DNA from 3 places in the Actinoallomurus oryzae genome. Region 2 is predicted to be linked to each of the others. Evidence: riboswitches for the same ligand, from Rfam matches in the RefSeq annotation. Region 2 holds a riboswitch; each other region holds the start of a gene.
The links. A riboswitch is a leader RNA that binds a small molecule or an ion and turns the genes downstream of it on or off. The one in region 2 is predicted to bind ZMP and ZTP.

Region 1: it holds a riboswitch for ZMP and ZTP, as region 2 does, so the genes downstream of both, ABEA10_RS47535 (serine hydroxymethyltransferase) here and ABEA10_RS23780 (bifunctional 5,10-methylenetetrahydrofolate dehydrogenase/5,10-methenyltetrahydrofolate cyclohydrolase) in region 2, are expected to answer to the same signal.
Region 3: it holds a riboswitch for ZMP and ZTP, as region 2 does, so the genes downstream of both, ABEA10_RS15265 (phosphoribosylaminoimidazolecarboxamide formyltransferase) here and ABEA10_RS23780 (bifunctional 5,10-methylenetetrahydrofolate dehydrogenase/5,10-methenyltetrahydrofolate cyclohydrolase) in region 2, are expected to answer to the same signal.

The regions. Positions count from the first base shown of each region.
Region 1 is NZ_BAABHF010000064.1:37,463-40,724, reverse strand. Features, by position in the region: gene ABEA10_RS47535 (serine hydroxymethyltransferase) at 1-1,176, opposite strand, end outside; ZMP/ZTP riboswitch at 1,193-1,276, opposite strand; gene ABEA10_RS47530 (DUF5655 domain-containing protein) at 1,295-1,711, opposite strand; gene ABEA10_RS47525 (RNA polymerase-binding protein RbpA) at 1,815-2,186, opposite strand; gene secG (preprotein translocase subunit SecG) at 2,270-2,512, opposite strand; gene tpiA (triose-phosphate isomerase) at 2,642-3,262, opposite strand, start outside.
Region 2 is NZ_BAABHF010000025.1:31,281-34,542, forward strand. Features, by position in the region: gene qcrB (cytochrome bc1 complex cytochrome b subunit) at 1-1,288, shown strand, start outside; ZMP/ZTP riboswitch at 1,386-1,470, shown strand; gene ABEA10_RS23780 (bifunctional 5,10-methylenetetrahydrofolate dehydrogenase/5,10-methenyltetrahydrofolate cyclohydrolase) at 1,494-2,366, shown strand; gene ABEA10_RS23785 (Lrp/AsnC family transcriptional regulator) at 2,473-2,760, opposite strand; gene ABEA10_RS23790 (RNA-guided endonuclease InsQ/TnpB family protein) at 2,978-3,262, shown strand, end outside.
Region 3 is NZ_BAABHF010000019.1:204,842-208,103, forward strand. Features, by position in the region: gene ABEA10_RS15260 (amidohydrolase family protein) at 1-232, shown strand, start outside; gene ABEA10_RS15265 (phosphoribosylaminoimidazolecarboxamide formyltransferase) at 323-1,471, opposite strand; ZMP/ZTP riboswitch at 1,504-1,588, opposite strand; gene ABEA10_RS15270 (acetate--CoA ligase family protein) at 1,599-3,262, opposite strand, start outside.

The DNA.
Region 1 (3,262 bases), on a different contig from region 2:
CGCCGCCGTGACCGCGCGGTCGATCCACTCGGCGACGGAGGTCATGTGCTCCTCGGTGAGGCCACGGGTGGTGATCGCCGCCGTGCCGAGGCGGATGCCCGACGGGCTCCACGGCTTGCGCGGGTCGAAGGGCACCGTGTTGAAGTTGAGCTCGATGCCGGCGAGGTCGAGCGCCTTGGCCGCCGGCTTGCCGGCGATGTTCTTGGCGGTCAGGTCGATGAGGATCAGGTGGTTGTCGGTGCCGCCGGAGACGAGGTCGAAGCCGCGGGCCGTCAGCGCGGCCGCGAGGGCCTTGGCGTTCGCGACGACCTGCTGGGCGTAGGTGCGGAACTCCGGCCGGGCGGCCTCGCCCAGCGCCACGGCGATCGCCGCGGTCGTGTGGTTGTGCGGGCCGCCCTGCAGCCCGGGGAAGATCGCCTTGTCGATCGCGGTGGCGTGCTCCTCGGTCGTCATGATCATCGCGCCGCGCGGGCCGCGCAGGGTCTTGTGGGTCGTCGTGGTGATCACGTCGGCGTGGCCGGCCGGGGACGGGTGCGCTCCCCCGGCGACCAGACCCGCGATGTGCGCGATGTCGGCGACGAGAACGGCTCCGGTCTCCCGGGCGATCTCGGCGAACGCGGGGAAGTCGATCGTGCGCGGGATCGCCGTGCCGCCACAGAAGATGACCTTCGGGCGTTCCTTGCGCGCGAGGTCGCGTACCTCGTCCATGTCGACCCGCCCGGTGGTGCGGCCGACCCCGTAGTGCACGGGACGCAGCCACTTGCCGGAGATCGACACCGGCGACCCGTGGGTCAGGTGACCGCCGTGGGCGAGCTCCAGCGACAGGAAGGTGTCGCCGGGCTCCATGAACGCCAGGTGCACCGCGAGGTTGGCGGGCGAGCCGGAGTACGGCTGGACGTTGGCGTGCGGGACGCCGAACAGCACACGGGCGCGCTCCTGGGCCAGCTCCTCCACCGGGTCGATGACCTGCTGGCCCTCGTAGTAGCGCTTGCCCGGATAGCCCTCGGAGTACTTGTTGGTCAGGACCGAGCCGGTGGCCTCCAGCACGGCGGGCGAGACGTAGTTCTCCGACGCGATCAGCCGGATCTTGTCGTGCTGGCGCGTCGCCTCGGCCTCGATGAGCTCGGCGACGGCCGGATCGGCGTCGGTGAGATGGGACAGACGTGGCTGGTGCATGAAGCCTCCTTGCGGCTCCAGACACCCAGGCGCGCGGTGCCGGACTGCTTCGCTCCCCGGTGGTGAACTCCACCTCGACGCGCCAGTCGCGAGGCCACCCATGGTAGCCGCCCGCGGATCAGTCAGTGGCGGCGTCGAAGGACTCGCCGAGCCAGGCACAGACCTGGTCGTCGACGTCGGCGGGGTCCAGCAACTTCAGGACGTGCATCGTACGGTCGCCGGAGACGGGCAGGCGGCGCGCGATCCGCGGGTGCTCGACCGGGCGCGGCAGGAACAGCCAGAGGTTGAGCGACCGGGCCTTGGGGCGTACCTCGGCGAGCTTGCGGTCGCTCTTGAGGAAGACCCCGACCCCGACCGCGTCGGCGTGGACGGGTCCCAGCGTGGCAAGGTGATCGACCACCCGGTCGTAGATCTCCCGGTAGCTCTCGGGCCACGGGGCGAAGCACTCATCGACCGTGCAGCCGGGCACGCACACGTGCGACTGCCCGGCACGCCCGAACTCGCGGTCGCACTCCGGACAGGTCCACCGGCTCACGCCCCCACACTAGAGGCCGGCGCGGTGCCTGGCGGTGGGACAGGCATCAACGGCGACGGCCCGGTGGACGCACGAGGCGTGCACCGGGCCGTCGCGGCCATGCCTAGTTGCGGGCGCGCTCCATGGCGGCCTGGATGGCGGCCCGCTCGTTGCGGAGCTTGGTGAGGGCCTCCTCGAGGATGGCCTCACCGTCGGCGTCGCTGCGCCGCTCCTTCACGTACGCGAGGTGCGTCTTGTACGGCTCGTTGCGCGGGGGCGCAGGGGGGTTCTGGGGGTCCTTGCCGGCGGGGAAACCGCAGCGGGGGCAGTCCCACTGGTCCGGTACGGCGACGTCGGTCGCGAAGCTCGGCCGGGATTCGTGCCGGTTCGCGCAGTAGAACGTCACCCACACCCGGGGTGCCGCTTCACCGCGCTCGGCCTCTCCCATCGGGCCGGCACCGACGCGGCTGCCCCGAATGGCGTTGCCACTACCCACGGAGTACTCCTCGTTATTCCTGCCGTCGCGACGAGGACGCGACGGCCGTCAACACTGCCTGGCCGGTATGCCTGTGCCGCGGATCAGCCGTGGTGGCCGTGTGCGAACAGCAGGCCCAGGGCGATGATCGACAGGAACCAGATGATGCCCGTGCCGATCGTGAGCCGGTCGAGGTTGCGCTCGACCACGGACGACCCGCCCAGCGATGAGCTGATACCGCCACCGAACAGATCCGACAGGCCACCGCCCTTGCCCTTGTGGAGGAGGACGAGCAACACCATCAGCGCGCTCGTGATGATGAGGACGATGGAAGTTCCGATGATCACAGCAGTTCAGCGCTTTCGTGATTAACCCCGCCGGGCGCGGGGAATAGTCGCGTATTCAGGTCATCCGTTCCGAGGGTACGTCACTACCCCCGCCTGTCTCAGCAGAAACGCCCAGTCCGGTGACGAAGATCAGGCGAGCCGCTCACGGAACCGGCAGATCTTGATGAACTCACCGGCATCGAGGCTCGCGCCTCCGACGAGTGCTCCGTCGATGTCGGACTGCGCCATGATGCCGGCGATGTTGTCACCCTTGACGGAACCGCCGTAGAGGATGCGCACCTGATCGGCGAGATCTCCACTGTACAACTCGGCGAGGCGTGTACGGATCGCGCCGCACACCTCCTGCGCGTCGTCGGGAGTGGCGACCTCACCGGTACCGATGGCCCAGACCGGCTCGTAGGCGATGACAATCTGCCGGGCCTGGTCCGCGGGCACCTTCTCCAACGCGCCGTCGAGCTGGCCGAGCGTGTGCGACAGGTGCTCGGCCGCCTGGCGGATCTCCAGACCCTCCCCGACGCACAGGATCGGCGTCAGCTCGTGCTTGAACGCCGCCTTCACCTTCGCGTTGACGAGCGCGTCGTCCTCGCGGTGGTACTCACGGCGCTCGGAGTGCCCGGCGAGCACATAGGTGCAGCCGAGCTTGGCGAGCATCGCGCCCGACACCTCGCCGGTGTAGGCGCCCTTCTCGTGCGCCGAGATGTCCTGGGCGCCGTACTTGAGCACCAGCCGGTCGGCGTCCACCAGCGTCTG
Region 2 (3,262 bases):
CAAGCCGCGTGAGATCAACTGGCTCATCGGCATCACGATGTTCACCGTGGCGATCCTGGAGGGCCTGTTCGGCTACTCCCTGCCGGACGACCTGCTGTCCGGCACGGGTCTGCGCATCACCCAGGGTGTGCTGCAGTCGATCCCGATCGTCGGCAGCTACCTGTACTTCTTCGCCTTCGGGGGCGAGTTCCCCGGCCACGACTTCATCCCACGGCTCTACACCGTGCACGTGCTCCTCATCCCGGGCATCCTGCTGGCGCTCGTCGGGGCGCACTTCATGATCCTGTGGTTCCAGGGGCACACGCAGTTCCCGGGCAAGAACCGGGAGGAGAAGTCCGTGATGGGCAAGCCGTTCTACCCGGTGTTCCTCATCAAGACCACCGCGTTCTTCGTCTTCACCTTCATGGTCGTCGCCCTCCTCGGGACGTTCGCCCAGATCAACCCGATCTGGCTGTTCGGCCCGTACACCCCGGACTCCATCACGGCCGGGTCGCAGCCCGACTTCTACATGGGCTTCCTCGAGGGTGCGCTGCGCATCATGCCCAACTGGGAGACGAACCTCTGGGGCCACACGGTCTCGTGGAACGTCCTCGTGCCGGCGCTCGTGCCGCTGGGCCTGATCATGACGGGCGCCGCCCTGTGGCCGTTCGTCGAGCAGTGGGCGACCGGTGACCGGCGCATCCACCACATCGCCGACCGGCCGCGCAACGCGCCGTTCCGCACCGCGGTCGGCATGGCCGCCGTCGCCTTCTACGGGCTGCTGTGGCTCGCGGGCGGCAACGACGTCCTGGCCGACAAGTTCCACATCTCGCTGTACCAGACGACGTGGTTCTTCCGCGTGGCCGTCTTCGTCGGCCCGGTCATCGCCTACATCGTGACCAAGCGGATCTGCCTGGGCCTGCAGCGCAAGGACGCGGAGGAGTACGAGCACGGTGTCGAGTCCGGCATCATCAAGATGCTGCCGAGCGGCGAGTTCATCGAGGTCCACGAGCCGGTCAAGGAGAACGCCGAGGCGGTCCTGATCAGCAAGCCGCCCGCGCCGCCGCTCGTCTCGGGCGCGGAGGAGGACGAGAACGGCATCCCGTCGCCGGCCTCCCGCGGGCCGCTGGGCCGGGCCCGCCGGGCGCTGAACGGCGCGTTCGCCACCGACGACATCCCGATCGGCAACGGTCACGCGGCCGGTCACGGCCACGGCGAGCCCGGAGCGCCGGGCGACGACGACGGCGACGCCGTCGTCGTGCACCCGGAGACCGAGGGCGGCGAACACCGCGAGCTCAGCCGCGGCTGACCCCGTACGTTCGGCGAAGGCCCGTCACCGCGTCGCGGTGGCGGGCCTTCTGCTCGGTGCCGTGCGGAGCCGTGCGGCGGTGGGAACGGCTACGCTTGGGACGGGCCGTGACTGGCGCTGAAGGTGGAGTCACCACCGGGGAGCGGCCCTGCCATCGAGTGCCGTGCGCCTGGGCCGATCCACCGCGACCCGCAGGAGCGACCCGATGCCCGGCGACCCGATGTCCACGACGCACACCGCCCGTCTCATGGACGGCACCGCCCTGGCCCGCCGCATCACCGAGCGCACCACTGAACGCGCCGCGGCCGTCACACGGCAACGCGGCACGGCTCCGTGCCTGGCCACCGTGCTGGTCGGCGACGACCCCGCCTCCGTGACCTACGTCCGGATGAAGCGCGCCCGGTGTGAGAAGGCGGGCATCACCTCCCGCCACGTCCCGCTGCCGGCCTCGACCACGACGGCGGAGCTCATCGGCACCATCACCGCCCTGTCGGACGACCCGGGTGTGGACGGCATCCTCCTGCAGCATCCGGCCGGGCCGCACATCGACGAGCGGGCCGCGTTCGAGGCGATCGATCCGGCCAACGACGTCGACGGCGTCACGATGCGCTCGTTCGCCGCGATGAGCTTCGGCCTACCGGGTTTCGTGTCCTGCACGCCCGGCGGAATCGTGCGGCTGCTGGAGGAGTACGAGGTCGAGCTCGCGGGCCGGCACGCGGTCGTGGTCGGCCGGAGCGCCATCCTGGGCAAGCCGGCCGGGATGCTGCTGCTCGGCCGCGACGCGACGGTCACCTACTGCCACTCCCGTACGGCCGACGTGGCGGCACTCGTGAGAGAGGCGGACGTCGTCGTGGCGGCCGTGGGCCGGCCGAGGTTCATCCGGGGTGAGGACGTCAAGCCCGGAGCGGTCGTCGTCGACGCCGGTTACAACGCGGGCAATGTCGGCGACGTCGACTTCGAGACGGCGAGGACGCGCGCGAGCCTCATCACCCCGGTGCCGGGCGGCGTCGGCCCGATGACCATCGCCGTCCTGCTGGAGCAGACCGTCGAGGCGGCGGAACGGAGCCTGACCGCCTGACCGGCTCTCTCGGCGCCCTTGACGCTGGTCACGAGCCATTCCGGTGTGGTGCTCGGGTGGTCACGGCCGACCGCCCGGTGGAGGTCTCAGCGACGCAGAGGAGGTCTCAGTCGGCGTCGGGGAGGCCGAGGGAGAAGGTGGCCTCCAGGTCGTGCTGGGAGTAGGCGCGGAAGGCGATGTGGGTCTCGGTGTGGGTGACGCCGTCGACCTTGTTGAGGCGGCCGGGGATGACGTCGGCGATCTGCTCGTACTGGCGGACCCGCACCAGCGCGACCAGGTCGAACTCGCCCGTCACCGAGTAGACCTCGCTGACCCCTTCGAGCCCGGCGATGGTCTCGGCGACCTCGGGGATGCGCGAGACGTCGGCCTTGATGAGCACGATGGCGGTGATCACGAGGTCCTCCTGCGGTAAGTCGAGCCGGCCGTGCCGAAAGCCTAGTAGAGCGTCTCACCGAGACATACGGAGGTGACCCGATCCGCCAGCGGCGGGAGGATCCTCGGTAGGGGGCCCAGGTCGGGATGGCCCTAGGCGCGAAGCAGTCATTACCGTCTTTCCGCTCTATTCTTCCGTTCGTCGTTGCTGATCTTCTGGCGATGCGAGAGTTTCGAACGTGCGTACGAGTTACAAGGTGCGGGCCTATCCCACCCCGGAGCAGGTGGCGGTCCTGAGCCGCACGTTCGGCTGCGTACGTCTGGTGTGGAACAGGGTCCTGGAATGGCGGAAGATTCGTTACCGCACCGAGGGGCTCAGGACCTCCTACGCGGAGACCGACCGATATTTGACGGAGTTGAAACGCGACCCGGATCTGGCGTTCTTGCCCGAGGTGTCCAGTGTGCCCCTCCAGCAGGCACTCCGGCACCAGCACACGGCGTTCGTGAACTTCTTCGCCGGGCGT
Region 3 (3,262 bases), on a different contig from region 2:
GAACCTCTACTACGACCTCGCCGGTTTCCCGGTCCCACGGCAACTGCCATCGCTGCTGGCGATGACCGATCCCTCCCACCTGCTGTACGGAACGGACTGGCCGTGGACGCCCGAGGCGGTCATCGCCGCCGTCACCGCCGAGATCCAGGCGACCCCGCTCCTCGATCAGGACCAGGTCACCGCCATGATGACGACGAACGGCCTCCCGCTGCTCGACCGATTCGGCGCCTGAGAAAGCGCGTCGGAACCGCACCACGCCCCGTCCGAAGCCATCCGGTCGACGGCCGGCGGGCCGCCGCGCCGCTCACGCGTGCACCCCGGCTCAGTGGTGGAAGAGCCGGAGCCCGGTCCGTACGAGCGCGATCCCGTGTTCGCGGCAGGCGTCGGCGACCTCGCCGGACCGGATGGAGCCGCCCGGCTCGGCGATGTACGCCACGCCGTGGCGGCGGGCGTGGTCGACGTTGTCGCGGAAGGGCAGCGCGCCGTCGGAGGCGAACGCCACGCCGGTCAGGCGGCGCGCCCACTCCTCGCGGTCCGCCGCGGTGAGGCCGGTGACCGGGCCGGACAGCGCCTCGGCCAGCCGCCGTTCCTCGTCGGGGGTCAGGCCGCCCTCGGCGTACCGGATCCGCCAGTTGAGCCGGTCCTGCGGCCGGGCTCCCGGTACGAAGGCCAGGCCCCGCACGGCCGGATGACGCCGTAGCCACCAGATGTCGGTCTTGCCCCCGGCCAGGCGGGTGCAGTCGACGCGCGACTGCTGCCCCGCGCCGACCCCGAGCGTCATGCCGTCGCGCACGTAACAGACCGCGTTGGACTGGGTGTACCGGAGCACGACGAGCCCGAGCAGCAGGTCCCGCACGGCGGTGCCGGGCGGCGCCGCGTCACCGGCCGGGTCGAGCAGGTCGCGCGAGATCGGCGCCTCGTCCCGGTCCTGCGTCAGTTCGACGCCGAAGACCTCCCGCCGCTCGCGCGCCGGCGGGGCGAACGTCTCGTCGGCCTCGAAGACCACGAAGCGGTCCTTCTTCTTGCGGCTCAGGGCGGCCACGGTGCCGGGGGCGTAGCCGGGCGCCACGATGCCGTCGCTGAACACCGGGCCCAGGGCGTCGGCGAGCTCGGCGTCGACCGGGTGCGACACCGCCACGAAGTCGCCGTAGGAGGACCGGGGGTCGGCGTCGCGGGCGCGCAGGTAGGCACTGGTGAGGTCCCCGACGTCGCCGAGCCCGTACGGCTCCGCGGCGACCGCGTCGACCGGCCCGGACACGGCCGCCCCGGCCGGCGACACGTGCTTGAACGACGCGGCCGCCGGGCGGCCGAGCACCCGGCTCGCCTCCCGGACGAGCTGCCAGCCGTGGAGCGCGTCGAGCAGGTTGATGTAGGAGGGTGTGCCGTTCAGCGGCCGGAGCGGCGTGCCGCCGTCCTCCACCGATGTCGCCCGCGCCTCCTGGTGCGGGTTGGTGCCGTAACGCAGCTGCATGCCGTGGCCTCCTCAGCGGTCGATGTCGCTGATGGAGGCGCCCAGGCGGTCGGCGCCCGCATCGATGGCAGGCCGCTTCCCGGTGGTGATCCACCCTCGCCAGTCGCGGCCGCCGCCAGCGTACCGGTCACGTACGCCAGGTCACCAGGGCGTCCAGGGCCTCGATGCGTGAGCCGCGGACCAGCAGCGGGTTGATCTCCAGCGACTCCAGGTCGTCGCCCAGCGCCCCGGCGAGGTCCGCGACGCGCGTGATGACCTCGGCGAGCGCGTCCAGGTCGGCCGGTTCGGTGCCCCGCGCGCCGGTCAGGAGCTTCGCGCCGCGCAGCTCGCCGAGCGCGCGGCGGACCTCGGCGGCGTCCACCGGCAGCAGGCGCAGCACCGAGTCCTTCAGCACCTCGACCCACACGCCGCCGAGGCCGACCGCGAGCACGAGGCCCCAGGCGGGGTCGCGCACGACGCCGGCCAGCAGCTCGACGCCGCCCTCACGCTGCGGCTGGACGAGCGTGCCCAAACCGGACGCGCCGACCGCCGCGAGGATCTCCCGGTGCGCGCGCCGCACGTCCTCGGCGGAGCCGAGCCCGAGGCGTACGCCGCCGACGTCGCCCTTGTGGCCCAGGCCCTCCGCGGCGGCCTTGAGCACGACCGGATGGCCGAACCGCTCGGCGGCGGCCACGGCCGCCTCCTCGTCGGGCGCGAGCTCGGACGGCACCACGGGCACGCCCGCCTCCGCCAGGAGCGCGGACGCCCGGTGCTCGGCCCACACGCCGGTCCGCTCGCCGCGCACCACGGGAGGCGGCGTCGCGGCGCGCGGGCGTACGGCGGCCCGCTCGCGCGCCGCCGACCAGCGGACGGCGGCGCCGATGGCCGACATGCCGTGCTCGATGCCGCCGACGACGTGCGGATACCCGGTGCGGTCCTGGAGGGTACGGGCGAAGGAGCCGACGTCGGTCAGCACGTTGCCGACGATGACGACCGGACGCGGCGACTCCGCGATGATGCGCGTGCTCTTCTCGTACAGCCGGAACACCGGTTCGGGGTCGGGCGGCTCGGCGCGCGGCAGGTCGGACAGGAGCATGACGACGTCGATGCCCGGGTCCTCGGCGACGATCCGCAGCGCGCGGGAGAGCAGGGTGCGGTCGACGACGACGTACCCGGTCACGTCGAGCGGGTTCGCGGGGCTGCCGAAGTCCGGCATGATCTCGGTCAGCCGGGCGACGGTCTCCTCGGCGAACGCCGGCAGCTCCAGCCCCTCGTCCTCGGCGCGGTCGGCGATGATCTCCGATGCGCCGCCCGACGGCGTGACGACGCCGAGGCGGGGCCCCGGCAGCGGCCCGGACGACGCGAGCAGCCCGGCCGTGATGATCAGATCCTCCAGCGAGCGGACGCGGATGACGCCGAGCTGCCGGAAGGCCGCGTCGATGACGGCGTCGTCACCGACGAGAGCGCCGGTGTGCGCCTGCGCCGTACGGGAGGCGAGCCCGCTACGGCCGATCTTGAGCGCGACGATCGGCTTTCCCGCCGCCAGCGCGCGGCGCGCCACCCGGGCGAACTCCTCCGGCCGGCGGATCGACTCGAGGAAGAGCGCGATGACGCGGGTCGCCGGGTCGTCCACGAGGTGGTCGATGACGTCGGTGACCGAGACCACGGCCTCGTTGCCCATCGAGGTGAGCAGGCTCAGGCCGATGCCGCGGGCCTGGCTGAACGCGAGCACGGAGCTGGCCAGCGCGCCGCTCTGCAGCACGACGCCGACCGATCCGCGCAGCAGCGGCGGCGGGATCGGCAGGCCGTACG